DNA from 3 places in the Microvirgula sp. AG722 genome. Region 3 is predicted to be linked to each of the others. Evidence: riboswitches for the same ligand, from Rfam matches in the RefSeq annotation. Region 3 holds a riboswitch; each other region holds the start of a gene.
What was found. A riboswitch is a leader RNA that binds a small molecule or an ion and turns the genes downstream of it on or off. The one in region 3 is predicted to bind cobalamin.

Region 1: linked by a shared signal. The riboswitch ahead of DFO50_RS02795 (ferredoxin) and the one ahead of DFO50_RS15340 (TonB-dependent receptor domain-containing protein) in region 3 are both predicted to bind cobalamin.
Region 2: linked by a shared signal. The riboswitch ahead of DFO50_RS12195 (energy-coupling factor ABC transporter permease) and the one ahead of DFO50_RS15340 (TonB-dependent receptor domain-containing protein) in region 3 are both predicted to bind cobalamin.

Annotation. Positions count from the first base shown of each region.
Region 1 covers NZ_QLTJ01000001.1:581,507-591,616, reverse strand. Annotated here, with positions in the region: gene DFO50_RS02805 (sulfate/molybdate ABC transporter ATP-binding protein) at 1-644, shown strand, start outside; gene DFO50_RS02800 (cobyric acid synthase) at 685-2,130, opposite strand; cobalamin riboswitch at 2,257-2,434, shown strand; gene DFO50_RS02795 (ferredoxin) at 2,602-2,931, shown strand; gene DFO50_RS02790 (cobaltochelatase subunit CobN) at 2,928-6,995, shown strand; gene DFO50_RS02785 (putative cobaltochelatase) at 6,992-8,938, shown strand; gene DFO50_RS02780 (cobalt-precorrin-7 (C(5))-methyltransferase) at 8,972-9,676, shown strand; gene DFO50_RS02775 (precorrin-8X methylmutase) at 9,673-10,110, shown strand, end outside.
Region 2 covers NZ_QLTJ01000009.1:18,286-28,395, forward strand. Annotated here, with positions in the region: gene metE (5-methyltetrahydropteroyltriglutamate--homocysteine S-methyltransferase) at 1-1,824, shown strand, start outside; gene DFO50_RS12180 (SAM-dependent methyltransferase) at 1,950-2,891, shown strand; gene DFO50_RS12185 (hypothetical protein) at 2,934-3,485, opposite strand; gene mgtA (magnesium-translocating P-type ATPase) at 4,033-6,798, shown strand; gene DFO50_RS12195 (energy-coupling factor ABC transporter permease) at 6,865-7,518, opposite strand; cobalamin riboswitch at 7,558-7,757, opposite strand; gene DFO50_RS12200 (MerR family transcriptional regulator) at 7,756-8,178, opposite strand; gene DFO50_RS12205 (NAD(P)H-dependent oxidoreductase) at 8,217-8,798, opposite strand; gene DFO50_RS12210 (LysR family transcriptional regulator) at 8,937-9,854, shown strand; gene DFO50_RS12215 (SDR family NAD(P)-dependent oxidoreductase) at 9,933-10,110, shown strand, end outside.
Region 3 covers NZ_QLTJ01000015.1:2,097-12,206, reverse strand. Annotated here, with positions in the region: gene DFO50_RS15350 (cobalamin-binding protein) at 4-882, opposite strand; gene cobU (bifunctional adenosylcobinamide kinase/adenosylcobinamide-phosphate guanylyltransferase) at 879-1,403, opposite strand; gene DFO50_RS15340 (TonB-dependent receptor domain-containing protein) at 1,438-3,297, opposite strand; cobalamin riboswitch at 3,428-3,618, opposite strand; gene cobT (nicotinate-nucleotide--dimethylbenzimidazole phosphoribosyltransferase) at 3,773-4,801, shown strand; gene DFO50_RS15330 (histidine phosphatase family protein) at 4,798-5,388, shown strand; gene cbiB (adenosylcobinamide-phosphate synthase CbiB) at 5,511-6,470, shown strand; gene cobD (threonine-phosphate decarboxylase CobD) at 6,467-7,513, shown strand; gene DFO50_RS15315 (adenosylcobinamide-GDP ribazoletransferase) at 7,521-8,264, shown strand; gene speB (agmatinase) at 8,281-9,243, opposite strand; gene DFO50_RS15305 (cation:proton antiporter) at 9,674-10,110, shown strand, end outside.

The DNA.
Region 1 (10,110 bases), on a different contig from region 3:
GCCAGCGGCAGCGGATCGCACTCGCCCGTTCGCTGGCGGTCGAGCCCAAGGTGCTGCTGCTCGACGAGCCGTTCGGCGCGCTCGACGCCAAGGTGCGCAAGGATCTGCGTCGCTGGCTGCGCCGCCTGCACGATGAAATGCACATCACCAGCGTGTTCGTGACCCATGACCAGGAAGAGGCGCTGGAAGTGTCCGACCGGGTGGTGGTGATGAACCACGGCCGCATCGAGCAGGTCGGCAGCCCGGCGTCGATCTATGACGATCCGGCCTCGCCGTTCGTCACCCAGTTCCTCGGCGACGTGAACCTGTTCCACGGCCGGGTCGAGGCCGGACGCGTGGCGATCGGCGACTACCAGCACAAGCTGGAAGACGCGACCCGCGATGGCGATGCGACCATCTACGTGCGGCCGCACGATCTTGAAGTCAGCCGCGACGAAGACCGCGCGCTGGCCAGCGGCACCGTCGAGCACATCCATGCGGTTGGCCCGGTGGTGCGGGTCGAGCTGAACAGCCTGAGCGGGCAGGTTATCGACGTGGCGCTGAGCCGCGACGATTACCGCGCCCTTGGCCTGATGCTTGGTGACCAGGTGTTCGTCCGGCCGAAAAAAGTGGCGGTATTCGTCGACGAAGGCGCGAACATCTGAGTTGTCGCCGGGGGCAGGCCCCGCTTCGCGCGTCCGCGCTTCAGTCCGGCAGCCAGTCGGCGATGCGGGTGATGTCCAGGTTCTCCTCGATCAGGTTTGCCAGCCGTTCGATATGCGCCTCGCGGAGCGCAGGGTAGTCGACGGGCACCGCATCGGGCAGGCCGGCCCAGTGCAGCAGGGCGAGGCAGGCTTCCGGATGGTCGAACAGGCCGTGCAGATAGCTGCCCAGCACCTGGTCGTCGGCCGAGACCGCCCCCTCGTTGCCGTCGGCCAGCCGGATCGCCGGCCGGTCCAGCGCCGGGCCGGTCGACACGCCCATGTGGATCTCGTAGCCGGTGACGGCGGCATGGCCCGAGGCCAGCCATCCCTGCCGGCGTTCGAGCTGCTTGTGCGCATCCAGTGTCGTTTCCATGTCGAGCAGGCCGAGTCCCGGCGTGCTGCCGGCCGCACTTTCCAGCCCGAGCGGGTCGTGCAGCTGGCGGCCCAGCATCTGGAAGCCGCCGCAGATGCCGATCAGCCTGCCGCCGTAGCGCAGGTGACGGTCGATGGCGGCCTCCCAGCCATTGGCGCGCAGCCAGCCGAGGTCGTCGCGGACGTTCTTGCTGCCCGGCAGCACGATCAGGTCGGCCGGCGGAATCGGCTGGCCGGCGGGGACCAGCTGGAATTCGACCTGCGGATGCAGGCGCAGCGGGTCGAAGTCGGTGTGGTTGCTGAGACGGGGCAGGGCCGGCGCGATCACGCGCAGTATCCGCTCGCCGCTGGCCGCCACGCCCTGCGTGCCCTGGCTCAGGCTGTCCTCGGCCTCGATATGCAGTCCCTGCAGGTACGGCAGGACGCCGAGCACCGGCTTGCCGGTTTCGCGCTCCAGCCAGTCCAGTCCCGGCTGCAGCAGGGCGATGTCGCCGCGGAAACGGTTGATGACCAGGCCGACCACGCGCCGGCGCTCGCTGTCCGACAGCAGCGCCAGCGTGCCGACCAGATGGGCGAACACGCCACCCCGGTCGATATCGGCCACCAGGATCACCGGGCAGTCGACCGCTTCGGCAAAGCCCATGTTGGCGATATCGCCATCGCGCAGATTGATCTCCGCCGGGCTGCCGGCGCCTTCGACCAGGACGCAGTCGCAGCTTGCCGCCACCCGGCTGTGGGCTTCGAGCACCACGCTCAGCGCCCTGGGCTTGAAGCGGTGATAGGCGGCGGCGTCCATATTGCCGATCGAATGGCCAAGGACGATGACCTGCGAGCCGGTATTGCTGTTCGGCTTCAGCAGGATCGGGTTCATGTCGGTATGCGGTTCGATGCCGCAGGCCAGCGCCTGCACCGCCTGCGAGCGGCCGATCTCGCCGCCATCGACGGTGACTGCGCTGTTCAGCGCCATGTTCTGCGGCTTGAACGGCATGACCCGGATGCCACGCCGCACGAGGAAGCGGCACAGGCCGGTGACCAGGGTGCTTTTGCCGGCATCGGAGGTGGTGCCCTGGATCATGAGGGTTCTGGCTGGCATGGCGGCGGGGACGGGTGAATGAGGACGGCCATTATAGGGGTGTCGCCTGCGCCGGGCGTGGCTGACGGCCGATCCGGCACAAACGCGGTACCCCGAAATCACGTATTATCCGGCGCTATTGCTGATGGTGCCCTTCGGGGTGAAACGGGAATGCGGTGAGAAACCGTGGCTGCCCCCGCAACTGTAAGTGACGAGCCCGCTTGACGATGCCACTGGACGATTCCGGGAAGGCCGCGCGGGTGATGACGCACGAGCCAGGAGACCGGCCATCGCCTTAGTCGACGTGAGTTGAAACCGGGCGGGGTGCACCGGGGGAAACCGCCAGCAGCCGTTCCGGCTGCGGCGCCTCGCTCGCGGCGACGCCCCCTGCACGAGGACGTCCTCCATGGCCCTGCCACCGCGCCGCTTCCGCCTTCCATCGTCGTTCTGCCCTGCCGCCGCACGGGTGCCGTCATGAGACGCCACGACCGCCATGTCCTGATGTGCACCGGCCCGCGCTGCACCGGCAACGGCGTCGAGGCCGAGGCGATGTTCAAGGTGCTCGGGCAGGCGATCGACGCGCGCGACGGGCTGTGTGTCAAGCGTACCCGTTCGCACTGCTTTGCCGTGTGCAGGGAAGGCCCGATCGCCGTCGTCTATCCGGACGGCGTCTGGTATCGCCAGGTTGATGCCGCCGCCGTCGAGCGCATCGTTGACGAACATCTGGTCAACGGTCGCCCGGTCGAGGCGCTGGTGTTCCACCGGCTCGGAACCGGCGATGTCGGGCAGGAGGCGGGCCAGTGAACACTCCCGTTTCCCGCGGCATCGTATTGCTGACCCACGCCGGCACCGACCTGACCGCACTGCAGCGCGTGCGTGCCGAACTGCCGGACGGTTTCGTGCCGGTCTCCGGCGTCAACCTGCAGACCATCGACAGCCCGGACGGCATGGCCGCCGTGCTGGCCGGCCCGGTGGCGACGGCGCGCATCGTCATCGTCCGCGTGCTGGGCCGCACCAGTGCCATTCCCGGTTTCGACACCCTGTGGAAGAACGCCCGCGCCCACGGACGCGCCCTGATCGTGGTCAGCGGTACCGGCGAGCCGGACCCGGATCTGGCAGCGCAGTCGACCGTCCCGCCGTCCCTGCAGCATGAAGTGACCGCCTACCTGCAGGCCGGTGGCACCGGCAATATGGCGCAGCTGCTGCGTTTCCTTGCCGACTACCTGCTGATGACCGGCTTCAGCTACCTGCCACCGACGCCGCTGCCCGAGCACGGCATCCACCATCCGGAACTGTCGGCCGACTGCTCGCTCGACGACTGGCTGGCGGTCCGCCGGCCGGACTGGCCGACGGTGGGCATCACCTTCTATCGCGCGCACTGGGTCAGCGGCAACACCCGCTTTATCGACAGCCTGGTCGACGCCCTGGCCGCGCAGCAGCTGAATGCGCTGCCGGTCTATACCGCCTCGCTGCGCACGCTGGACGGTGACGGCATGCCGGCGGCGATGCAGTTTTTTGTCGGAGCGGACGGCACGAGCCGCATCGATGCACTGATCAATACCACCTCGTTCGCCATGGGCGACGTGAACGCCGACGGACCGACGCCGACCGGCTGGTCGGTGGCCGCTTTCGAGCGCCTCGACGTCCCGGTGGTGCAGGCGATCACCAGTAGTATGACCCGGGCGCAATGGGAGCAGTCGGAACGCGGGCTGAATCCGCTCGACACGGCGATGAACGTCGCACTGCCGGAGTTCGACGGCCGCATCGTCAGCGTGCCGATGTCGTTCAAGCATGCCAGCGACGGTGCGCCGGCCGAACAGACCGACTATGCGCCGCTGCCCGACCGGGTGCGGCGCGTGGCCGGCATCACCGCGCGGCTGGTACGGCTGCGTCGGGTGCCGGCCGCCGACAAGCGCATCGCTTTCATCTTTACCAACTCGAACAGCAAGGCGTCGCAGATCGGCAATGCCGTCGGCCTCGACTCGCCGGCCTCGCTGTTTGCCATGCTGCATGCGATGCAGGCGCGCGGCTATCGCATCGATGGGCTGCCGGACAGCAGCGACGCCCTGATCCACGAACTGATTGACCGCGGCGCCTATGACGAGGCCTATCTCAGCGACGACCAGCTGCGGCGGGCCGTGGCGGCCGTGCCGGCGGCGCGTTACGCCGAGTGGTTTGCCGAGCTGCCGGACGCACTGCGCGAGCGGATGAGCGCGCGCTGGGGTGCCGCTCCGGGCAGTGCCTATGTCCATCAGGGCCGGCTGGTGTTTGCCGGGCTGGAATACGGCAATGCATTCGTCGCCCTGCAGCCGCCGCGCGGCTACGGCATGGACCCGGATGCGATCTACCACACGCCGGACCTGCCGCCGACCCATCACTATCATGCACTGTACTGCTGGCTGCGCGACGACTGGCGGGCCGACGCCATCGTCCACGTCGGCAAGCACGGCACGCTGGAATGGCTGCCGGGCAAGGGCGTCGGCGTGTCGGAAAACTGCTTCCCGGATGCGCTGCTCGGCGACATGCCGCTGTTTTATCCGTTCATTCTCAATGACCCGGGTGAAGGTTCGCAGGCGAAGCGCCGCGCCCATGCCGTGGTTATCGACCACCTGACGCCGCCGATGACCACCGCCGACACCTACGGGCCGCTGGCACAGCTGACACAGCTGGTCGACGAGTACTACCAGGTCGAGATGCTCGATCCGGGCAAGCTGCCGCTGCTGCAGCAGCAGATCTGGGATCTGATCAAGGCCTCGAATCTCGATGCCGATCTGGCGGCGATGATGAAGCACGAGCACGAGCACGAACCCGCCCCGGTGCCGGCTGCGCCGACGGGCCTGTACCGGCCGAAGCCGGCGTCATCCGCCGCGCCCGGTGCCGGCAAGTACCGCATCGCCACGCCGGCAGCCGCGCACCCGCATGACCATGATCACGGCCATCACCATCACCACCATCATGATCATGACCATCATCACGATCATGACCACGACTGGGACGCCACGCTGAACGATGACGGCGTGCCGCTGACGCTGGCCGGCATGGACGGTGTCGATGTCGCCCACCTGATCGAGGATATCGACGGCTATCTGTGCGAGCTGGGTGCGGCGCAGATCCGCGACGGCCTGCATGTGCTGGGCCGCTCGCCGGATGGTGAGGCGCTGGTCGACATGATCTGCGCGCTGGTGCGCCTGCCGAACCTGGACGTGCCCGGCCTGCCGGCCGGGGTGGCGGCGGCGCTCGGGCTGGTGCTGGAGACGCTGCAGGCCGACAAGGGCCGGCGGCTGGAGCCGGTACCGCCCTTGCTGGCAGCGCTGGCCGATGCGCCGGTGGTGACCCGTGCCGATGCGCTGGATGTCATCGCCGCGCTGGGCCGCCGGCTGGTGGCCGGGCTGGCCGGACACGGTTTCGACCCGGCGGCGGTCAGCGCGGTGCTGGCGGCCGTGCTGCCCGGCGTCGTCGCCAGTGACGACATGGCGCGCACGCTGGCGTTTGTCTGCGCCGAACTGGTGCCAAACCTGGCGCGAACGCGCGAGGAAATCGACAACCTGCTGCACGGACTCGATGGCGGCTACGTGCCGGCCGGGCCAAGCGGCGCGCCGACGCGCGGCATGGCCCATGTGCTGCCGACCGGGCGCAATTTCTACTCGGTCGATCCGCGCGGATTGCCCTCGCAGGCCGCCTGGCGCATCGGCGCCGAGCTGGCCAGCGAGGTCATCGCCCGCCATCGCCAGGACACCGGGCATGATCCGGAGTCGGTCAGCATCAGCGTCTGGGGCACCAGCGCCATGCGTACCCATGGAGACGATATTGCCGAGATCCTGGCCTTGCTCGGTGTCCGGCCGACCTGGCAGGCCGAGAGCCGGCGCGTGTCCGGCATCGAGGTGATCGGACTGGCCGAACTGGGCCGGCCGCGCATCGACGTCACTGTGCGCATCAGCGGTTTCTTCCGCGATGCCTTTCCGCACCTGATCCAGCTGGTCGATGATGCGGTGCGGACGGTCGCGCTGCTCGATGAACCGGTCGATCGCAACTTTGTCCGCAAGCACTACCTGGCCGATCTGGCCGGCGAGCTGCTGGGCCGGCTGCCGCGTGACAGCGCCAACCGGCGCGCGCTGTACCGGGTATTCGGTTCAAGACCGGGCACCTATGGTGCCGGCATCCTGCCGCTGATCAACGAGCAGAACTGGCAGGACGATGCCGACTTCGCCACCGCCTACGTCAACTGGGGCGGCTATGCATACAGCCGCGATGACCAGGGCGTCGACGCCCGCGACGACTTCCGCCACCGGCTGTCCGGCATCGAGGTCGCGCTGCACAACCAGGACAACCGCGAACACGACATTTTCGACAGCGACGACTACCTGCAGTACCACGGCGGCATGATCGCCACCATCCGCAGCCTGACCGGCCGCCAGCCACGGCAGGACTTCGGCGACACCCACGATCCGGCCAGCCCGACCGTGCGCGGACTGAAGGAGGAAGTGCTGCGGGTATTCCGTTCGCGCGTCGCCAATCCCAAATGGATAGACGGCATCCGCAAACACGGCTACAAGGGCGGACTGGAACTGACCGCCACCGTCGACTACCTGTTTGGCTACGATGCCACCGCGCACGTGGTCGACGACTGGGTGTACCAGCAACTGGCCGAAACCTACGCGCTGGACGCCGACATGCAGGCCTTCTTTGCCGACAGCAATCCGTGGGCGCTGCATGCCATCACCGAACGCCTGCTGGAAGCCGCGCAGCGCCAGCTGTGGGCCGAACCGGCGCCGGACACGCTGGAGGCGCTGCGCGCGCTGCACCTGCGCAGCGAGGCAATGCTCGAAGCCCGCGGTGACATTCCGCGCATTGGAGTCGACAAGGCATGAAACACGCTTATCCGTTTGTCGCCATCGTCGGCCAGCCGCAACTGAAGCGGGCGCTGCTGCTGTGCGCGATCGACCCTTCGCTCGGCGGCGTGCTGATCCGTGGCGACAAGGGCACCGCCAAGAGCACCGCCGCGCGCGGGCTGGTCGATGTGCTGCCGCCGATCACCCGGGTGCCGGGCTGCGCGTACAACTGCGCGCCGGATGCGCCGCTGGCCGAGTGCCCGCATTGCGGCGATGGCGCCACCCCGGTTGCCGTGACCGCGCCGGTGCCGTTCATCAACCTGCCGCTCGGCGCCACCGAAGACCGCGTGCTTGGCAGCCTCGATTTCGAGCAGGCGCTGAAACACGGCCGGCAGGCCTTCAAGCCCGGCTTGCTGGCGGCTGCCCACCGCGGGTTGCTGTATATCGACGAGGTCAATCTGCTGGCCGACCACCTGGTCGACGTGCTGCTGGACGTGGCGGCGATGGGCGTCAATACCGTGCAGCGCGAGGGGCTGTCGGTCAGCCATCCGGCCCGCCTCACCCTGCTCGGCACCATGAATCTGGAAGAAGGCGACCTGCGTCCGCAATTGCTGGATCGCTTCGGCATGATGGTCGAAGTCAGCGCGCCGCGCGATGCGGCGGTGCGGGCTGAAGTGGTGCGGCGGCGGCTGGCGTTCGAGGCCGATCCGGCCGGCTTTGTCGCCGGCTGGCGCGCGGAAACCGATGCGCTGCGCGACACGATCCGTGTCGCGCAGGCCGGTCTGCGCCGGGTGACGCTGTCCGATGCGCTGTTCGATTTCGTCAGCCAGCTGTGCTGCGAATTCGAGGTCGCCAGCCTGCGTGCCGACATTGTCATGCACAAGGCGGCGCGGGCGATGGCAGCACTGGACGGTCGCGAGGTGGTCAGTGCCGAAGACGTGCGCGATGCCGCCGGGCTGGTGCTGCCGCATCGTCGCCGGCGCAAGCCGTTCGAGCAGGCCGGTCTCGACCACGACAAGCTGGAGTCGCTGACCCGGCAGGCAGCGGCGCCGCCACCGCCGCCGTCCGATGGCCAGGACGGCCCGCCGCCCGATGACGACGCCACCCCTGCTCCCGCCGCCGATGAGCCGGACGATGAGCATGACGGGGACGGCGGGTCCGGCGTGGCGCCGGAGCGGCAATTTGCTGCCGCCGGGGCAGACGACGTCGCCCGCATCGACCTGCTGGCCCGTCAGGCGCATGAGGCCAGCGGCCGGCGCAGCAGCGTGGTCGGCGCCCGGCGCGGTCACTATGTGCGTGCGGTGCCGGACGAGGCGCCGGACCAGCTGGCGGTCGATGCCACGCTGCGCCATGCGCTGCTGCGCGACCCGCAGGCTTTCGGCGTCACCCGTGCCGACCTGCACGCCAAAGTCCGCGTCGGCACCCAGGCCAGCCTGATCCTGCTGGTGGTCGACGCGTCCGGCTCGATGGCCGCGCGCCGGCGCATGGAAGCGGTCAAGGGCGCGGTGCTCGGCCTGCTGCGGGATGCGTACCAGCGCCGTGACCAGGTCGCGGTGATTGCCTTCCGCGGCGACGAGGCCGAGCTGGTGCTGCCGCCGACACGCCAGGTCGAACAGGCGGAACAGGCCCTGCACGAACTGCCGACCGGGGGCCGTACGCCGCTGTCGCATGCGCTGCGGCTGGCCGCCGACACCCTGGCCCGGCATGGCGACACGCTGACGCCGCTGCTGGTGGTGCTCAGCGACGGCCGTGCCAATGTGGCGCTGGATGTGCATCTCGATCCGTGGGCCGAGGCGCTCGGGCTGGCCGGCCGGCTGGCGGAGAGCGGCCTGCCGGCGCTGGTGCTGGATACCGAGCAGGGTTTTGTCCGGCTGGGCCGCGCGCGCGAACTCGCGCAGACGCTGCAGGCCGACTATGTACCGATGGACCAGTTGTCGGCCGAGGTGCTGGCGCTGTCCATCCGTGAACGCCAGGGCCGGTAGGGCACGGCGATTCCACTCAAATCAGGAACTGACATGATCATTTGCATAGGCGCCGGCCCCGGCGATATCGGCTACCTGCCGCAACGCTCGGCCGGGCTGATCCGCGACGCGGACGTGATCGCCGGCTTCGACGCGGTCGTCAATGTGGTGCGGCCGCTGATTCCGGCCCGTGCCGAGGTGGTGCTGATGGGCTACAAGGACCAGGTCGCGCAACTGGAACACGTGGCGCGCCTGCACCACGCCGGCAAGCGCTGCGTGGTGGTGTTCATGGGCGACATTCATTTCAGCGGCTTCCAGTATCTGGAACGGGTCGAGCGCGCCTGCGGCCATCCGGTCGAGACCATGCCCGGCCTGTCGTCGGCGCAGGTGCTGGCATCGCGCGCCAGGGTGTGCTTCGACGAAACCACCTTTGTCACCTTCCATCGCCGTGGCGACCTGACGCCGTTCAAGCGCCATCTGGTCCATGTGCTGGAAGACCAGCGCAACGCCATCGTCATTCCGTGCCCGTGGGATGCGGCGCGCTCGTTCATGCCGTGCCATATCGCGGCCTATCTGCTGGAAAACGGCATTTCGCCGGCGCAGCCGACCGAAGTCTGGGAAAACCTGACCCGCGGCGAAGCCGAATGGCATGGCACGCTGGCCGAATGCGCGGACAAGACCTTCTCCGACATGAGCATCATGCTGATCCGCACGCTGCAGCCGATGGCGAGCCAGATCGAACCGGCGGAGGCCGCATGAGTGACGGCAGCGACTACGCGATCGTGCTGGCCGGTCACGGCAGCCGCGATCCGGACGGCGTGCGCGAGTTCATGGCGCTGGTCGGGCTGTTGCGCGAGCGCGCCGCCGGCCGGCCGGTCACGCACGGTTTCCTGGAATTTGCCGCGCCGACCCTGGACCAGGCGGTCGAGGCGGCCATCGCCGACGGTGCGCGGCGACTGGTGATGGTACCCGGCGTGCTGCTGGCTGCCACCCATGCCAAGAACGACATGCCGAGCGAGCTGCTGGCGCTGCAGCGCGCCCATCCCGGTGTCGATTTCCACTTTGGCGCGGCAATGGACCTGCATCCGAAACTGCTGGAACTGTGCCGGCTGCGGCTGATAGAGGCCGAGGCGCGCACGGCGCGCACCGTGGCCCGTGCCGATACCTGTCTGGTGGTGGTCGGCCGCGGTACG
Region 2 (10,110 bases), on a different contig from region 3:
CAGAATGTCAGGGCCAAGCCGGTGATCATCGGCCCGGTCAGCTATCTGTGGCTGGGCAAGGCCAAGGACGATTCCGACCGGCTGGCCCTGCTGGAACGCCTGCTGCCGGTCTATGCCGAACTGCTGGCACAACTGGCGGCCCAGGGCGTGGAGTGGGTACAGATCGATGAGCCGGTGCTGGTGACCGAGCTGGATGCCGACTGGCAGCAGGCGCTGGGCCATGCCTACCGGCAACTGGCGACCGATCGCATCCGGGTATTGCTGGCCAGTTACTTCGGCTCGCTGCAGGACAATCTGCCGCTGGCCTGCCGCTTGCCGGTGGCCGGCCTGCATGTGGATGCGGTCAATGCCGGTGACGAATTGCCGTCGCTGCTCAAACTGCTGCCGTCGGACAAGGTGCTGTCGCTGGGGGTCATCAACGGCCGCAATATCTGGAAAACCGATCTTGCTGCCGTGCTGGACTGGCTGGAACCGGTCGCGGCGCAGCTCGGTGAACGGTTGTGGATCGCGCCGTCCTGCTCGCTGCTGCATGTGCCGGTCGATCTGGCCAGCGAGCAGAAGCTGGATGCCGATATCCGCTCCTGGCTCGCCTTTGCCCTGCAGAAACTGGACGAACTCGCCGTGCTGGCCACGGCGTTGAACCGGGGGCGCACGGCCGTGGCGGCAGAACTTGCCGAGAACGCTGCAGCCGTTGCAGCACGCCGAACCTCGCCCCGCGTGACCAATCCGGCGGTCAAGGCGGCTGTCAGCCGCATCAGCCCGGCGCTGGGCCAGCGCAAGAGTCCGTACCCGGTCCGCATCCGCAAACAGACCGCCTTGCTGGCGCTGCCGCCCTACCCGACTACCACCATCGGCTCATTCCCGCAGACAGCGGAAATCCGCCAGGTTCGCAGTCAGTACAAGGCCGGGGAACTGGGCGAAGCCGCCTACCGGACGGCAATACAGGCGGAGATTGCCCACTGCATCCGCGAGCAGGAAGCGCTGGGACTGGATGTTCTGGTGCATGGCGAGGCCGAGCGCAATGACATGGTCGAATACTTCGGCGAGCAGCTCGATGGCTATGCGTTCAGCCAGTTCGGCTGGGTGCAGTCCTATGGCTCGCGCTGCGTGAAGCCACCGATCCTGTTTGGCGATATCAGCCGGCCGAAACCGATGACGGTCGAATGGATCCGCTACGCGCAATCGCTGACCGACAAGCCGATGAAGGGCATGCTGACTGGCCCGGTCACGATCCTGAACTGGTCCTTTGTGCGTGACGACCAGCCTCGCTCGGTGTCCTGCCAGCAACTGGCACTGGCCATCCGCGAGGAAGTGCTGGACCTGGAGCGGGCCGGGGTACGCATCATCCAGATCGATGAAGCCGCCCTGCGCGAGGGACTGCCGTTGCGTCGTTCGCAGTGGCAGGCCTACCTGGACTGGGCGGTGGAAGCGTTCCGCATCAGCGCCAACGGCGTGCAGGACGAAACCCAGATCCACACCCACATGTGCTATTCGGAATTCAACGACATCATCGCCGCCATTGCCGGCATGGACGCCGACGTGATCACCATCGAGACTTCACGCTCCGACATGGAACTGCTCGATGTATTCGACGACTTCAAGTATCCGAACGAGATCGGGCCCGGCGTCTATGACATTCACTCGCCGAACATTCCGACCCGGGAGCATATCGTGCAACTGATGCAGAAGGCGGCCGAACGCATCCCGGCCGGGCGCTTGTGGGTGAATCCGGACTGCGGGCTGAAAACCCGTCAGTGGGCGGAAGTCATTCCGGCGCTGACCCAGATGGTGGCAGCGGCCAGAACCTTGCGCGCCACCGTTTGAGACCTGCCGGGCGGGGCGCGTCACGGGTCGATGCGCCTCCCGGTTTTTTTCCTGTCAAGTCCGTCCGGTTGAGCAATTCCAGTTATCCTCTCGCTCGCGGTATTTAATGGTCGAAAGGTAATTCGGTGAAGCTCAATGATCCACGCAAGGTCCTGTCCTGGTTGCAGAGCAGGCCTTCCCAGCAGGCGCTGCGCGAAGCGTTTCCGGAAGAATGGGATGTCGTGGAAAAGGAACTGGCCGATGCCATTACCCGGCGCGACCCGGCCAGCCTGCACCGGTTGCTGAATCCGCCCCCCCTGTCCCAAGTGCCGAAAGCCACGCTCGGCAAACAGGACAAGACCCGGCGCCTGCAACTGGCCATTCGCCAGCGAATGGCTGCGCTGGCCATCGAGCGCTACAGCCTCGCGGTGGCGACCGGCCGCAGCTCGGGCAAGGTCCGCTTCAGTCTGTTCAACGGTCTGCTGGTGCAACGGCTGCTGTTCCGGCGCGGTTTCGAGCGCAAGCCGGCCTCGCTGTTCTGGTTCCGGCTGCTGTGGCCGCTGGTCTGGCAAAAACGTTTCCTGATGCCGCTGGCCGAACGCAAGGGCATCTACTGTTTCTACTCCCGGGCGCTGATCGATCAGTTGCAGCAGTTGATCGGCGATCGCTCCTGCCTGGAGATCGCCGCCGGCGACGGCACCCTGTCCCGCTTTCTGCGCGAACGCGGCGTCCGCATCACGGCGACGGACGATTACAGCTGGCAGGACCGGATCGCATTCCCGGAGTCCGTCGTCCGCCTGCCGGCCCAGGCGGCGCTGCGCCAGTACACACCGAAAGTGGTGCTCTGCTCGTGGCCACCGGCGCGGAATCCGTTCGAAAGCGAGGTATTCCGCACCCCCGGCGTGGAGCTGTATATCGCCATTGTCAGCCAGCACAAATTCGCCAGCGGCAACTGGGCCGAATACGAATCCCAGCGTCACTTCGATCTGGAGCCGCGCCCCGATCTGAGCCGATTGCTGCTGCCCCCGGAGCTGGGGGCCGAGGTTGTGCTGTTCCGGCGCCGTGCCCTGGCCGGGCAAGCTGGCTGAGCCTGCTGCCGGCCATGAGCGTTACGGTCTGCCGGCGTGGCGTCAGGGCACGTCGACGCGTGCCGATTGCGGCGTCGCCCATTCCATCCGTGGCGTGACGGCAAACAGGTTGGCCGCCAGCGTCCAGCCGGCTCCCCCATGGGTCACCGCGACCACGGCGACGGTATTCACATCGATCTGTGCCGTCACGGTGCCCCCGTTGCCGGACAGCTGCGTGACGTAGGCGGGGCGCGTCCAGTCCTGGTTGTCAGCAACGCTGGCGGCAATGGCAAAGCGTTGCCGGACCACCTCGTTCGGGTCATGGCTGTTGTTGTAGAACGTGGTGAACCGGGCGTCTGCCGTGGCCGGCGTCTGCAAGGTGCCGTTGGCCAGAATCTGTACATTGTGCTGAACATATATGTGGGTGTCGGTCACGATCACATAAGCCGAGCAGCTGTTCAGACCGGGAACGAACAACCGGTTGCCTGGCAGGCGTGGTGCGCGAACCTGATTGCTGACGACATTGTTGGCCTGGACCGGGTCCGCCGCCGTGCGGATCCAGGGGGAAAGATCGGCATACTGCGTACCGGTATCGACACAGAAAAAAACCGCCATGCTCAAACTCCGTCATTGAAGTGCTGATGTCATAGCATTCAATGGGCCGATTTTCAATGCATACGGCATTAAATGGCTGCAATAAGACCCAATAGCTACCGCAAAGAATGGCGTTATTTGCGTCAATTTACAGAAATTTGACGTTTTTCCATGCTGCTTCATGAATTCCCACCATCGGCGCCCGCATTGCGATAGACAGGCAGGTCGCAAGCGGAGTATCTTGCGCCGGTCTTTTTCAGATGGAGTCCATCCGTGGACAGTTGCTCCAGTTGTCGATCGGGTATCGACCGCTAACGGCAAGGACATCGCAGGCTTTTCCTGCCGCTGCCCTTGCCGACCAGGCGGGTAGTGGCATCAGCGGGACCGTTCGGTCCGGCTCATCCCCTATTCCATACATCACCTGACTCATGACGTCGCCATCAGGCGAGGATCTGTCGCGTTCTGCTGCATGCAGAACGGCGATGGCGCCTTGTTGCCGCCTGCTGGCCGTCGGGGTCGACCCCGCGATGGCCGGGCCGCATCCGCGCGTGCCCGGCGGAGGGAAAGCATGCGTTTTGAAATCATGAAAAAGGGTCTGTTGACCTTTCTGCAAAAGGGCCTGAGTGCGCGTCAGTTTCGCCGCCAGGCCATTCTCGACCTGCTGCGCGGTGCGGCGGCTGGCAAGGAAATGCCACACCGGCTCACCGGGCGCCTGGAAGCGCTGGCGCGGCTGGTGCCCAGCGCGGTCGTCACGCGACTTGGCTCGCACGCTGACGGACTGACCGAGGCGGAAGCCGCCGGCAAGCGCGAGCTGACCGGGCTGAATGAAGTCGGGCACGAAAAGCCGATGCGCTGGTTCACGCACCTGTGGCTGTGTTACCGCAACCCGTTCAATGTGCTGCTGACACTGCTGGCCGCCATCTCGTGGCTGACTGACGACATGAAGGCCACTGTCGTCATCGGTTCCATGGTGGTGATCTCTACCCTGCTCCGTTTCGTGCAGGAAAAGCGCTCGAACTCGGCAGCGGACAAGCTGAAGGAAATGGTCAGCAACACGGCCACCGTGCTGCGCCGCGATGTGGCACAGGAAATCGCACAGGAAGCACGGCAGTACTTCGGCGTCCAGTTGCACCCGCAGGCGGCACGCCGGGTCGAGGTACCCATCCGGCTGCTGGTTCCCGGTGACATTGTCCTGCTGTCGGCGGGCGACATGATTCCGGCCGACGTGCGGCTGCTGGCGGCCAAGGACCTGTTTGTCGCCCAGGCCGCGCTGACTGGCGAATCGCTGCCGGTGGAAAAATTCTGCGAGGCCGGCCCCTGCCCTGACGGCAATCCGCTGGAACTCGGCAATCTGTGCTTCATGGGCACCAATGTGGTCAGCGGCACCGCCACGGCGATCGTCATCGCCACCGGCAGCGACACCTGCTTTGGTGCCCTGGCCGAACGGGTGACGACGCAGGACCGCACGCCGACCCAGTTCCAGGCCGGGGTGAACAAGGTCAGCTGGCTGCTGATCCGCTTCATGTTCGTCATGACGCCGCTGGTGCTGTTCATCAACGGTTTCACCAGGGGCGACTGGGTCGAGGCGGCGCTGTTCGCGCTGTCGATCGCGGTTGGCCTGACCCCGGAAATGCTGCCGATGATCGTGACCTCGACCCTGGCCAAGGGAGCGGTCATCCTCAGCCGCAAGAAGGTGATCGTGAAGCGGCTGGATGCGATCCAGAACTTCGGCGCGATGGATGTCCTGTGCACCGACAAGACCGGCACTCTGACCCGTGACCGGATTGTGCTGGAACGGCATACCGATGCCTTCGGCGCCGTCTCGGACGAAGTGCTGGACATGGCCTACCTGAACAGCTGCTACCAGACCGGGCTGAAAAACCTGCTCGACGTGGCGGTGCTGGAACATGCGGACCTGCATCAGAAACTGGATGCCGCCGGCAATTTCCGCAAGGTCGACGAGATTCCTTTCGATTTCAGCCGCCGGCGGATGTCGGTCGTCGTGAGCGAGCACGACGATCGCCACCTGCTGATCTGCAAGGGCGCGCTGGAAGAAGTGCTGTCGGCCTGCAGCCATGTGCGGCACGGCGAGACGACCGGAGTGCTGGACCAGGCGCTGCTGGCACGCATCCGTGCCGTGACCGCCGGGCTGAATCAGGAAGGGCTGCGCGTGGTTGCCGTTGCGACCCGGGCGCTGCCCGCAGCCCGCGACACGTATGGGGTGGCCGATGAGTCGGGACTGACGCTGGTCGGCTATATCGCCTTCCTCGATCCGGCGAAGGAGTCGACCGCGCCGGCGCTGGCGGCGCTGAAGGCCAATGGCATCGAGGTCAAGGTGCTGACCGGCGACAACGAACGGGTGACGCTGAAGGTGTGCCGCGATGTCGGGCTGGCCATCAGGGGGGTACTGGTCGGCACCGATATCGACGCGATGAGCGATGCCCGGCTGGCCGTCGCGGCGGAAAACGCGACCGTGTTCGCCAGACTGTCCCCGATGCAGAAAGAGCGGCTGGTGCGCGTGCTGCGCGGCAATGGCCATGTGGTCGGCTTCATGGGCGACGGCATCAATGACGCCCCGGCGCTGCGTGCGGCCGACATCGGCATTTCGGTCGACTCGGCCGTCGACATCGCCAGGGAAGCGGCCGATATCATCCTGCTGGAAAAGAGCCTGATGGTGCTCGACCAGGGCGTGATCGAGGGGCGCAAGACCTTCGCCAACATGCTGAAGTACATCAAGATGACCGCCAGCTCGAACTTCGGCAATGTGTTCTCGGTGTTGGTGGCCAGTGCATTCATCCCGTTCCTGCCGATGCTGCCGTTGCATCTGCTGGTGCAGAACCTGCTGTACGACGTGTCCCAGGTCGCCATCCCGTTCGACAACGTCGATGAAGACGCGCTGCGCCAGCCGCAAAAATGGAATCCGGACGAACTGGGGCGCTTCATGCTGTTCTTTGGCCCGATCAGCTCGGTGTTCGATATCAGCACTTATGCGCTGATGTGGTTCGTGTTCGGCGCGAACACGGCGGCGCACCAGACGCTGTTCCAGTCCGGCTGGTTTGTCGAAGGGCTGCTGTCGCAGACACTGATCGTGCACATGATCCGCACCCGCAAGCTGCCATTCATCCAGAGCCGTGCCGCCTGGCCGCTGCTGGCGATGACGGCGGTGATCATCAGCATCGGCATTTTCCTGCCGATGGGACCGCTGGCTGGCTACTTCAAGCTGCAGGCGCTGCCGCTGAGCTACTTCCCGTGGCTGATCGCCACCCTGCTGGCCTATATGGCGCTGACCCAGGCCATGAAGGGGTTTTACGCCCGCCGCTACGGCTGGCAGTAAGCGGGTTTCACTGCAATGAAAAATGGCGCGAGTGCTGCACTCGCGCCATTTTTTGCAGGCCCGTGCCTATGCCACGGCCAGCGTTTTCACGCAGGTAAAGCGGCTGATCAGCAGCTTGTCGGCATGCGGTTTCAGCGTGCGTACCACCAGGCAGGTGAACAGCGGTTCGCACAGCACCAGCGGCAGGTAGGACACGGCGAACAGCGCCCAGTTGTACAGCGGGGTCGGTTCTTCGCCGAAGGCCAGCCAGAAGCCGACCATGGCGACCACGCCGCTGTAGTACAACGCGTCGAACTTGACCACTTCAGCCCAGCGGATGCGGCGGCGTTCGTCCTCGGCGAAGAAGTGGCGGCCCAGCAGACCGTGTGCAGCCACCAGCGGCAGCATCAGCGACAGCGAGTTGACGCCGAGATGGACCAGATCCTGCGGCTCGAACAGCAGTCCCTGCAGCAGCAGGCCAATGGCGAAGCCGAACAGGGTGGGGATAAAGCCAAAGATGAAGTACACCGCCGATGCGCCGACGAAATGGAGTTCCGACGCGCCGACCGGCAGGTGGAAGATTTCCATGAAGACCGAGAAGAACACGGCAGCCAGCAGCGTCTTGACCAGGTTGTCGGGCCGGGTGAACAGTCTGGGTGAAAAGGCGGCCAGCGCGCCGACGGCGGCGACGTTGGCGTACAGCACTTTGGCGGCATTGAGAATGCCGGGTTCGATATGCATCGTTCTCCCTCCGAGGAGATGCGGGTGAGGAATACGCCGGGGATCGGCATGTCTCGTGGCAGGTCTCCTGGCTCGCGGGTCGACATCCCGGTGCGCCTTCCCGGCCTTTCAGGCCAGTGACTTCATGCACGAGACTCACCGCTCACAGTTGCGGGGGCAGCGCGGTATCCGCCCGAAGGCTTGCCGACTTCCCTGTTTCCTCCGCCCACTTCGGCGGAACCACTAAGCGCGCATAGCTTAAGGGGTTTCCAGAACAGATGCATCTTTCTGCTGATGACGGGAACGGACAGGCTCACAGGCCGGGCTGCGCTGCTGCAGATCGGTGCAGGCACGGATCTCCGCCTCGATATGTATCAGCTCCTGGTCGAGCCTTTCGAGTCTCGCGATCTCCTGCCGCAGGCTGGCGCGTTTCTGCGCCAGCAGCGCCGCCAGCCGGTCCCAGTCCGGCTCGCCATCCCCGTTCAGTACCGGCGCCAGTTCGGCCAGCCGCAAGCCGAGGGCCAGCGCCTGGCGGATCATCTGCACCAGCGCCACGCTCTCGTCACGATAGACGCGGTAACTTCCCTGGCGCTGCACCTGCCCCAGCAGGCCCAGCGACTCGTACAGCCGGATGGCGCGCGCCGAGGCACCGCTCCGTTTCGCCAGTTCCCCGATATACATGGTTCCTCCCGCGCATGACCGCTGACTGGATAACGCGTTCAGAGCCGTCTGGCAAGCAGGCGGGCCCGTTCCAGCCAGGCCTCAAGGCGGGCGGGCGTAGCGCCGAGGACCGGCCCCAGCCGCTCTACCCGCACTGGCCGGATGCCGCAGAAGCGCAGCGTAGTGTCCTTCATCTGCCGGATCGCCGGGTCGCGGTAGACCCAGCGGAAATACCACGGCGGCGTATCCATCGTCGCCAGCAGCAGTGCCGAACGGCCGCTCAGCAGCCGGGCGGGAAACGCCTTGCCGGGCCGGTAGCGAAAGGCAAAACCGGGCAGGAACACCCGGTCCAGAAACCCCTTCAGCAGCGCCGGCACCCCGCCCCACCAGACCGGAAAGACAAAGGTCAGGTGCTCGGCCCAGTGGATCGCCTCGGTCGCCGCCTGCAACCCGGGTTCCAGCGGCTGGACCCGGCGGTAGCCATCATGCAGAACCGGATCGAACACCAGTTGGCCCAGCCGCAGCACCCTGACCTCGTGCCCGGCCTGCCGTGCAGCCTCGGCATGGGCATCGGCCAGCGCAGCGTTGAAGCTGTCACTGGCCGGATGGCCGAGAATCACCAGAACGCGTTTGCCGCTCATGCCGCCCCACTCTTGTCTGTCCGAAAGCATGCAGTGTGAACCCTGCCCCGTGGGACAGGGTCAAGGGCTTTCCATTCCGGGCCTGGCCATGACTGCTAGAATTGATAATTGTCGTTCATTTATCAAAAAATTTTTGACATGTATGCGATCAACGACCTGCGGCTGTTCATCCGCACCGCCGAGCTGGAAAACCTGTCTGCGGCGGCGCGCGAGCTGGGCTGCACCGCCGCCGCTGCCAGCGCGGCCGTACTGCGGCTGGAGAAACGGCTTGGCGTACGGCTGTTCGCCCGCTCGACCCGGCGCATGCGCTTGACCGAGGAAGGCCGGATCTTTCTGCCATCGGCCCGGGCCGCACTGGCGGCACTGGCCGATGGCGAGGCAGCGCTGGCGGCGCAACGCCAGCAGCTTGCCGGGCCGATCCGGCTGGCGCTGCCGTCCGATCTCGGCCGCCACCTGCTGCGACCGTGGCTGGACCCGTTTCTGGAGCAACATCCGGGCATTACCCTGACACTGAGCGTCGGCGATGCGCTGACCGATCTGGTCCGCAGCAATATCGATCTGGCGCTGCGTTACGGCCAGCTCGATGATTCGCCGCTGGTCCGGCGTCAGCTGGCGCTGACCCGCCGGGTCGCGGTCGCCGCACCGGCCTATCTCGATCGTCATGGCACGCCGCAGACCCCGGACGATCTGCACCGCCATGCGCTGCTGCCGCTGTTGCACGATGGCCAGCTGCGTGGCCCGTGGCGTTTCTGTGCCGGGGACGAGGTCCGCGAAATTCATGCCGAAGGCCGGCGCAGCAGCGACGACGGTGCGCTGATCCGCGACTGGGCACTGGCCGGGCACGGCATCGCGTTCAAGAGCTGGCACGACGTGGCCGCGGATGTGACCGCCGGGCGCCTGCGCCTGCTGCTGCCGGACTGGAGCCGGGAAACCGTGCCGTTGCAGCTGGTGTTCCTGCAGAACCGCTATCCGGTCCATCGCCAGCGCCAGTTGATCGAGTACCTGCAGGCGCGCTTCACCGCCTTCGATGCCGACTGGCCGTTTCCGGCCGGCTGAACGGCATTGCCACGCTTGCGGGCGCGGGCAGGAGGATGAGAAGCTGTCCCGGTATGGTTGACCAGACAGGAGGCTGTCATGCCCGAAACGCGATACATGCTGCTGACCGGCGCCAGCCGCGGCATTGGCCATGCGACCGTCAAGCTGTTCCAGGCGCACGGCTGGCATATCCTGACTGTGTCGCGCCAGCCGTTTTCCGAAGCCTGCCGCTGGCCCAGTGCCCGGGCTTCGCATGTGCAGGCCGATCTGGCTGATC
Region 3 (10,110 bases):
CGGTCACGACCGGCTGCGGGCACTGTCCAGCACGCGGCAGACCGCGCTGGCGCCGTCGGCAAGGCGCGGACCCGGCCGGCTGACCAGGTCTTCCGGCAGGCCGTACAACTGCCCGTTCGCCACCGCCGGAATCGTCGTCCAGCGCTTCCACGCCGCGAGCCGGTCGACGTCGCCCGGCACCAGCATCACCGCCGGTCGCGCCGCCATCACCGCTTCGACCCCGACCTGCGGTACCCGCGGCGCCAGCGCGGCAAACACATTGCGGCCGCCGCACAGCGCGACCAGTGCCGAGATGAACTGGCGGCCGTTGACCGTCATCAGCGGCGACACGTTGATCTGGATGAAGACCGGCAGCGGCGTCAGTCCGGCATGGCGTTCGCGCAGCGCGGCGATTCGGGTCCGGAACGCCGCGGCCTGACGACGGCCGCCGTCACTGAAGCCGCTGAGGATGCCGAGCTTTTCCATGCTGGCCGGCACGGTATCCAGCGAGTCCGGTTCGGTCAGATAGACCGGGATGCCGAGCGCCCGGATTCGCGCCAGCTCGCGCGGGGCATTGCCGCTGGCCCAGCCGACCACCAGATCCGGCTTCAGCGCCATGACCTTCTCCACGCTGACGCCGCTGTAGCCACCGACGCGCGGCAGGCGGCGGGCGGCATCCGGCCAGTCGCTGTAGTTGGTCGCCCCGACCAGCCGCCCGCCAGCACCGATCGCGTACAGCATTTCCGTCGCATGCGGTGCCAGTGAAATGATGCGCCGCGCCGGCTGCGGCAGTGAAACGCGGGCACCGGTATCGTCGCTGACGCTGACGCCGGCCGGTGTTGCCATGGCCGGCAGCGGACACAGGCAGAGCAGCAGGGCCACATGCAGGGCGCGGCCCATCATCGCGGCTCTCCGCCCTTCAGCGCCAGCGGCAGGCCGGCGGCAACCAGGGTGACCCGGTCGGCAATGGCGGCAACCGACTGGTTCAGCCAGCCCAGCTCATCGACGAACCAGCGCGTTTCTGCGCCCATCGGCACCACGCCGAGGCCGATTTCATTGCTGACCACCACCACGTCGCCCGCCGCCGAGGCCAGCGCGTCGAGCAGCGTGGCCCGCGCCTGCGGATAGCGTTCCGCCTCCCCCGGCGCCAGAAAGTGCGCCAGCCACAGCGTCAGGCAGTCGATCAGCACCAGCCCGTCCGGACGCGCGGCATCCTGCAGCGCGTCACTCAGGGCCACACCGCACTCGACCGCCCGCCACGACGCCGGCCGGCGTGCCTGGTGCATCGCCACCCGGTGGGCAAACTCGGCATCACCGACACTGGCGGTCGCCAGGTAATGCACCGGGCCGACGTGGGCCAGCGCCAGTTTCTCGGCATGGCGGCTTTTGCCCGAACGGGCGCCGCCGGTGATCAGATGCAGCATGGAACCTCCTGCCGGGGATGCCGGACGCACGGTCTTACTTCGGTTGCCAGTTCACGCCGACCAGCCACTCGCGGCCCGGCTGGTTGAAACTCCGGATCAGCGTGTAGTCGCGGTCGAACACATTGTTGACCCGCGCGTACAGCGTGGTGGTCGGGGTCAGCCGGTAGTCGGCATACAGGTCGACCAGACCATAGCCGGCCAGCGGCTGCTTGTTGGCCGGATCGCTGTAGCGCGAGCCGGCGGCGGTCAGGGCACTGCCCAGCGTGACCGGGCCGATGTCGCGGCTGACGTCGACGCTGCCGAACACCCTGGCGCGCTGCGACAGCTGGTTGCCATTGCTGCGATCCTCACCGTCCTGCCAGTTGACGTTGGCGGCGATGCGGGTACCCAGCAGGGTGGTGCTGCCTGCCAGCGCCAGACCGCGGATGCGGGCCTTGTCGACGTTCTCCGCCGTGCACGGACCGCTGCCGCTGCACACATAGCCATTGATCATGTCGTCGATGCGGTTCTCGAACGCCGTCAGCCGCAGCATGCCGTATGCCCCGTTGTACTCGGCACCGACCTCCCCGTTGCGGGCCGACTCCGGCTTCAGGTTCGGGTTGCCCTGGAAACCATAGGCCAGCGGCCAGTACAGATCGTTGAAGGTCGGCACGCGGAAAGCGGTCCCGTAGTTCGCGGTCAGCTTGATGCTGTCGGTCAGCCGGTAGCCATAGCCGAGCGAGCCGGTGGTCTTTTCACCGAACTGCGAGTTGTCGTCATGACGCAGCGACGCATTCAGCAGGTGGTCGCCGAAATTGCCGCTCCAGCCGGCGAACACCGCCTTGTTGTTGCGTTCGTTCCGGGTATAGGCCTGCGTGCTGTCGACCTTCTGGTTCAGGTACTCGGCACCCAGCACCACCCGGCCGGCCACGCCGAGGTCCAGGTCGTTCTGCCAGGTGTAGGTATCCTGGGTGGTCTTGTACAGACCGGAGCGATCGAGATTCACCCCGCTGTAGGTCTCGTAGCGATCGACACCGTTGGTCACGGTCAGCGTGCTGGTCCATACATCGCTGAAGCGGTCTTTCAGGTACACGCTGTTGCTCTGGACGCGCTGCTTGTTGTAGTCGTCGGCCAGCGGCGTGCCGTTGTCAAAGTCGGCCTTGCCGAAGGACTGGAACAGCTTGATGCCGATTTCATGGCCGTCGACGATCTGGTGCGACACATTGGCGCTGTAGCTGAGGTTGCGGTAGCCGTCATCGTCCGGGTTGTAGCTGAACGTGTTCTGCGCATTGGTGGCGGAGAAGCCGCCATCGGTCCCGCGACCGGCCACGTTCAGCGAGAACGAGGTATCGCCGACCACGCCGCCGATGCCGCCGCCGACGCGCCAGGTGCCGTCATTGCCGACGCCGGCGCTCAGGTACGGCTTCGGTGCGCCCTTGCCCTGTTTGGTGAAAATCTGCACCACGCCGCCGATCGCATCAGCGCCGTACAGCCCGGATACCGGGCCGCGTACGATTTCGATATGGTCGATCAGTTCCAGCGGGATCTGTTCCAGCGCGGTCTGCCCCGAAGTCGCCGACGATACGCGCACGCCGTCGATCAGCACCACCGACTGCTTGGAGCTGGTACCGCGCAGATACAGCGCGCTCGCGCGGCCATCGCCGCCGTTGCTCGCATACTCGACGCCGGACTGGCGCGCGAGCAGCTGCGGCAGGTTCAGGCCGCCGGCACGGGCGATTTCCTGCTGGCCGATCACGGTCACGTCACGGGTCTGTTCACGGCTGTCGGTGGCGGAACGGTTGGCGGTCACCACGATTTCGCCGGCGGTGGTGGCGGGTTCGTCAGCGAACGCATTCGCCACTGCCAGCGACGCCAGGCTGGCGACAAACCATTTGCTACGGATATTGCACTTCACGAAAAACACTCCCTGGAAACGGATCAGGAGTGCGAGAAAGACAGGCGCATGGCCTTTCAGAATGGACAATCGGCGCGGCCCGGCCTGATGCCGGTCGCGCTGTCGCTGTCATACCGCCTCCCCGCGATACTCCACTGCAGATTGCCTGGGCCGGTCTCCGGGCTGGGTTCCCGCGGCCTCGCCTTCCCACCCTGTCGGGCAGTGGCGCGTGAAGCCGCTTGCATGCGAACCATACCGTTGCGGGGGCAGCGCCGGCCTGTCACCGGCTTCCCGTTTCATCCGCGCCTGACGGCGGCGGACACCCTGGCAAGATGGAGCCGGATTATAGCGGCGGCATGCCGGCATGACAGCCCGCAAGATCAAATTACGCCGTAATGCCGATTGAAGCGCTGCCGGCGCAGCGGTAAGGTCTCGCGTTCGATTTTCGCCGCCCCGCAAGACGGGACGATTCCCTTCTCTCTTCCGGAACCCCCTGATGCCCCATCCCGATGCGTCCGCCTTCGATGCCGCCGTCGCCCGCCAGGCGCGACTGACCAAACCCGCCGGCAGTCTCGGCAAGCTGGAAACCCTCGCCTGCCAGTTCGCGGCCTGGCAGGGCCGCGCCATTCCCTCGCGCCTGCGCCCCGCCATCACTGTCTTTGCCGCCGACCATGGCGTCGCCCGCAGCGGCGTCTCGGCTTATCCGGTCGAAGTCACCGCCGAGATGGTGAAGAACTTCGTTCGCGGCGGGGCGGCAATCAGTGTGCTGGCGCGGGAAATCGACGCGACACTGGAAGTGGTCGATGTCGGTGTGGCGGCAGACTTCGATCCGGCCATGCCGATCGTGCATGCCAAGGTCCGCTACGGTTCGCGCAATCTGTGCGACGAACCGGCCATGCAGGAACAGGAATGCGAACAGGCGATCGAAGCCGGCCGCGCCGCCGCCCGCCGCGCCATTGCCGCCGGTGCAACGCTGCTGATCGCCGGTGAGATGGGCATCGGCAACACCACCCCGTCGGCCGCGCTGATCTGCGCACTGAGCGGCGCCCGCCCGGTCGATGTGGTCGGGCGCGGTACCGGTGTGGACGACCAGGGCATGGCCCGCAAGCGGGGAGCGGTCGAAAAGGCGCTGCTGCGCGCCCGGACTACCGACACGGCGGCCGGCTGGCTGGCCGAGGTCGGCGGGCTGGAAATCGCCGCCATTGCCGGTTACTACCTCGAAGCCGCCAGCGCCGGTGTACCGGCACTGGTTGACGGCTTCATCACCGCAGCCGCGGCCCTGGTCGCCTGCGGCATCGATATCGACACCCGCGACTGGCTGCTGGCCTCGCACCGTTCCCGGGAACTGGGTCATGAGCTGGCACTGACCGCGATGGGGCTGGAGCCGCTGTACGACTTCGGGCTGCGCCTCGGCGAGGGATCCGGCGCGGCGCTGACCGTGCCGATGCTGCAGATGGCGATCCGGCTGCATGCCGACATGGCCACCTTTGCCGAAGCCGGCGTCAGCGACCGGGACCACGAATGAAGCGCATTACCTTGTGGCGGCACGGCGAGATCGACGCCGCCGGCCTGCTGGTCGGCCGGCGCAGCAACCCGCCGCTGACCGGGGCCGGACGCGACACCATGCGCCGGGGCTGGCCGGCGCTGACGGCCATGGCACCGGTCACGGCGATCGCCTGTTCGCCGCTGCAGCGCTGTCTGGCATCGGCAGAAGACTTCGCCGCCGATGCCGGTCTGGCGCTGCACGTCGATGCCGGTTTTGCCGAAACCGATTTCGGCGTCTGGGACGGCGCCCCGCTGGACGGCCTGCCGGCCGACTGGCAGGCCGAGTACAGCAACGGCCGCTTGCTGCCGGATGGTGGCGAAACGCTGGCCGGCTTCCGCACCCGGGTCATCAGCGCATTCGATAGCTGGGTCGAGCGCCTCGGCGACGGCCACGCCGTCCTGATTACCCACGGCGGCGTGATCGCCGCCGTGCTGGCCGCGCGGCTCGAACTGTCGCTGCCCAGCGCGCGACGGCTGTTCGTCTCGCGTGGCGGTTACGTGCAGCTGTCGCTGGCCGACGGCTGCCCCGACTACCTGATTGCACTGGCCAACCCGGCAATGGGTTGAGCCGGCCACCATGGCGCCGGCGTCCGGCTGACGAATGGCGTGCCCGGTTTGGGGGCGGTGACGCGCAGCCTATACAATACCGCTCCGTTTCCTGGCGCCGCCGTGCGCATCGAATGGCCCCCATGCACGCCATCGGCATTCACGCATTCTGGCTCTGGAGCGCAGCCGTCGCCGGTGTCGCGCTCGACTACCTGCTGGGCGAGCCGCGCCGTGCCCATCCACTGGTCGGCTTCGGCCACCTCGCCGGCTGGCTCGAACGAACCTTCAACCGCCCCGACGGCCGGCCCGGTTCCCGGCTGCTGCTCGGTGCGTGCGGCTGGTGTGCGCTGGTGCTGCCACCGGCGGTCGCCGCCCAGGCCCTCGTCATGGCACTGCCACTGCCACTGGCACTGCTGGTGCATGCCCTGCTGCTGTATTTCACCCTCGGCGCGCAAAGCCTCGGCGCCCACGTCCGCCCGATCGCCGCCGCCCTGGCCGCCGGCGACCTGCCGGCCGCACGTGCGCTGACCGCCCGCATCGTATCGCGTGATCTCGACGATGCCGATGAGGCCGCCGTCGCCCGCGCCGCGGTCGAATCCACGCTGGAGAACGGCAACGATGCCATCTTCGGCGCATTGTTCTGGTTCGCCGTGGCCGGCGGCCCCGGCGCGCTGGCCTATCGGCTGGCCAATACCCTGGACGCCATGTGGGGCTACCGGACACCGCGCCTGCTGCATTTCGGTCGGGTGGCCGCCCGTGCCGACGATGTGCTGAACTGGCTGCCAGCCCGGCTGACTGCCATCAGCTATGCCCTGCTCGGCCACAGCCACGACGCATTCGCCTGCTGGAAAACCCAGGCCCGGCACTGGGACAGCCCCAACGCCGGCCCGGTGATGGCGGCCGGCGCCGGCAGTCTCGGCGTCTGTCTTGGCGGCCCGGCCCGTTACCACGGACACATCGAAGACCGCCCGCCGCTCGGCTGCGGCGAAACCGCCGGCGACCATCACATTACCGAAGCCTGGCGGCTGGTGGTACGGACCCAGCAGGCCTGGCTGGCGTTCGGCGCCATCCTGCCCGCGCTCACTCTGGCCTCCCTGCTATGACGATCTCTCCCCCACCGCATGGCGGCAGGCTGCGCGAAGCCGCGCGGCACTTCGACCGGCCACTGGCCGACTGGCTCGACCTGTCCACCGGCATCAATCCGTGCAGCTACCCGCTGCCGCCGCTGGATGTCGATGTCTGGCGCCGGCTGCCCGACGACGACGACGCGCTGCCGGCCATCGCCGCCCACTACTACGGCGCGCCGCCCGCAGCCCGCGTGCTGGCCGTCGCCGGCAGTCAGGCCGCCATCCGCACCCTGCCGCGGCTGTTGCCGCCCGGCCGGATCGGCATCGCGCCGCTGACCTACAGCGAGTACGCGCCGGCCTGGCGCCGCGCCGGACACGAGGTGGTGCCGGTCGACCTCGACGGCATCGAGGCAGCCCTGCCGACGCTCGATGTCCTGCTGGTGGTGAATCCGAACAACCCCACCACCGAGCGGGTCGCGCCCGGGACACTGCTGCGCTGGCGTGAGGCCCTGGCCGCACACGGCGGCCTGCTGCTGGTCGATGAAGCTTTCATGGACGCCTCGCCGGCGCACAGCATTGCCGCCCATACCGGCGCACCGGGCTTGCTGGTCTGCCGTTCCGTCGGCAAGTTCTTCGGCCTGGCCGGGCTGCGCGCCGGCTTCGCGCTCGGCGAGCCCGCGCTGATCGACCGGCTGGCAGCCGAACTCGGCGCCTGGGCGGTCAGCGGTCCGGCCCGTGCCGTGGTAGCGGCCGCGCTGGCCGATACCGACTGGCAACAGGCAATGCGCGACCGGCTGCAGCGCCAGCAATCGCGCCTCGTCGCCCTGCTGGAACAGCACGGACTGAAAGTCGCCTCGACGCCATTGTTCTGCTGGTGCCCGCATCCGGACGCCCCCGCCCGGTACCACGCGCTGGCGCAGCAGGGCATTCTGGTGCGCTGTTTCCCTGCCCTCGGTGGCCATGGCCCCAGCCTGCGCTTCGGCCTGCCCGATGACGCCAGCTGGGCGCGGCTGGATGCCGGGCTGGCGCATGCCTTTTCGACGCCGGGTGCCGGTGCCGCTCCCCTGACTCAAGGATGACCCGCCGATGCGTGGCCTGATTCTCGCCGTACAGTTCCTGACCCGCCTGCCGACCCCGCGCCTGGCCACTTTCGATCCGGCCTGGCTGACGGAATCCGCACGCTGGTTCGCCACGGTCGGGCTGATGGTCGGGTTGCTGCTGGCGGCAGCAGCCGGTGCCGGCGCGCTGATCGACCCGTGGCTGGCCGCACTGGCGGTGGTCGGCGTCTGGACCTGGGTCACCGGCGCGCTGCATCTGGATGGTCTGGCCGATCTGGCAGACGGACTCGGCGCGGCACACCGCTCACCGGAACGCTTCCTGGCCGTGCTGAAAGATCCGCATGTCGGCAGTTTCGGCGTGGTCGCGCTGGTCATGCAGCTGGCGACCAAGCTGGTGCTGGTGATGCTGCTGGTGCAGACGGGCACGCCGTGGCTGGCCTGGCTGCTGCTGCCGGCCTGGGCCCGGCTCGGCGCGGTGTACTGGTCGGGGACGATGCCGCAGCTGGCGGCCGGCGGGCAGGCGGAACGATTCGGCTGGTGCACGCACTGGCCCAGCTTCTGGCTGTCATTCGCGGCGCTGGCGGCCGCGTCGGCCTGGTTTGCACCGGCGCTGCTGGTGGCGCCACTGCTGTGGCTGGCCTGGCGCCGCACACTGATGGCACGGCTGGGCGGGGTGACCGGCGACTGCCTCGGTGCCGGCATCGAACTCAGCGAATCCGGGCTGCTGCTGGCCCTGTTGCTGGTGGCGAAATGGCTGCCGGACCTGGTCTAGTCCGGCAGCCGGGGTCTTACAGCTTGCCTGCCAGCTTGCGGTTGCGCAGCACGCACAGCAGGTCGACGGCGATATGCGCCGCCGAAATGGCGGTGATTTCGCTCTGGTCGAACGGCGGCGACACTTCAACCACGTCCATGCCGACCAGGTTGACGTCTTCCATGCCGCGGATGATCTGCAGCGCCTGCGCACTGCTCAGGCCGCCCGGAACCGGCGTGCCGGTGCCCGGTGCAAAGGCCGGGTCCAGGCAGTCGATGTCGAAGGTCAGATAGGTCGGATTGTCGCCGACGATGGCCTTGATCCGGCGCAGCACTTCGGCACAGCCGATTTCATGCACGGTCGGCGCGTCGAGCATCTGCATGCCCATGAAGTCGTCGTTCCAGGTGCGGATGCCGATCTGCACCGAGCGCGCCGGGTCGATCAGGCCTTCCCGGATCGCCTTGTAGAACATGGTGCCGTGATTCAGGCTGTCCGGCTCATCGTCCGGCCAGGTATCGCAATGCGCATCGAAGTGGATCAGCGACAGCGGCTTGCCGTATTTTTCCGCATGTGCGGTCAGCAGCGGGTAGGTGATGTAATGGTCGCCGCCAAAGGTCAGCATCTTCGCGCCGCTGTCGATAATGGTGCGCGCATGGTCGACGATGCTTTTCTTGATCGTCAGCGGATTGTGCGCATCGAACCAGCAGTCGCCGTAATCGATCACCGCCAGGTCATCGAACGGGTCGAAGCCCCACGGGAACGGTTTCAGTTCGGCCAGTTGCACCGACGCGGCACGCACCGCCGCCGGCCCGAGGCGGGCGCCGGGACGGAAAGTGGTCGCCAGATCCAGCGGCACGCCGCTGACGGCGACGTCGACACCGCGCAGGTCGCGCGTGTAGTTGCGGCGCATGAACGACAGCACGCCTGCGTAGGTATTTTCGATATTCGAGCCGTACAGGCCCTGACGGCGCATCGCGCCATCGCCAAGAATGTCAGTCATTCGGTAACTCCCGGTCCAGAGAGTACGCCGGCCACCGGGTCACGCAGGACCCTGATTCGCCAGCGATTCCCGTCCATCTTGCGCAGCCGACGGGTGAAGGCTGCCGCGCACCCCGCGCGGAAAACGGCGGAAGTGTGCCCGACCCCGGCCGGCGGGACAAGCGGCATGCGGACCGGGCCATGACAGGAAAATATCTGCCGCCGGAGGGTGCCCGCTCATAGAAAAAATAAATCGCCATTTGCTTTCGCTGTTGTCCGACAGCGCATAGCCTGTAGCACAGTTGTTCATTCCCGCCCGGGGAATCGTCCTGTCCGCAGCGGGCAGCCGACGCGTCCCCCTCCTTGTCGCGTGGTCCGGTTTCCAGACCGGCGCCTGACGTCCCGTGTCCCACCGCGACCAACCGCGGCGCCATGCCGCCAGGAGGCCTGCGATGAATCATCTCGCCGAACTGCTGCCGGCCCTGCCGGCCTCGTTCAACATACTGACCACCTTTGGTGCCCTGCTGGCGGCAGGCATTATCGGTGCCCGCCTGTTTGTCCGTACCCTGCGCCTGCCGATCCTGTCGGCCTGGGTCCTGACCGGCTTCATTCTCGGCCCGGCCGCACTCGGTCTGGTCAACCAGGCGCAACTGACCGATCTGCAGCCGCTGGTGGAAATCGGGCTGGCACTGATCCTGTTCCAGCTCGGGCGCCGGCTCGACGTCGGCTGGTTGCTGCGCGAGCGCTGGCTGGCCATGACCTCGCTGGCCATCGCCATGACCCTGTTCGCCGCCGTGGCGGTGGCACTCGGCGCCGTCGGCCTCAGCGTGACCACCTCGCTGCTGATCGCCGCGCTGACGCTGGCCGTCTCGCCGGCGACGCTGCTGCT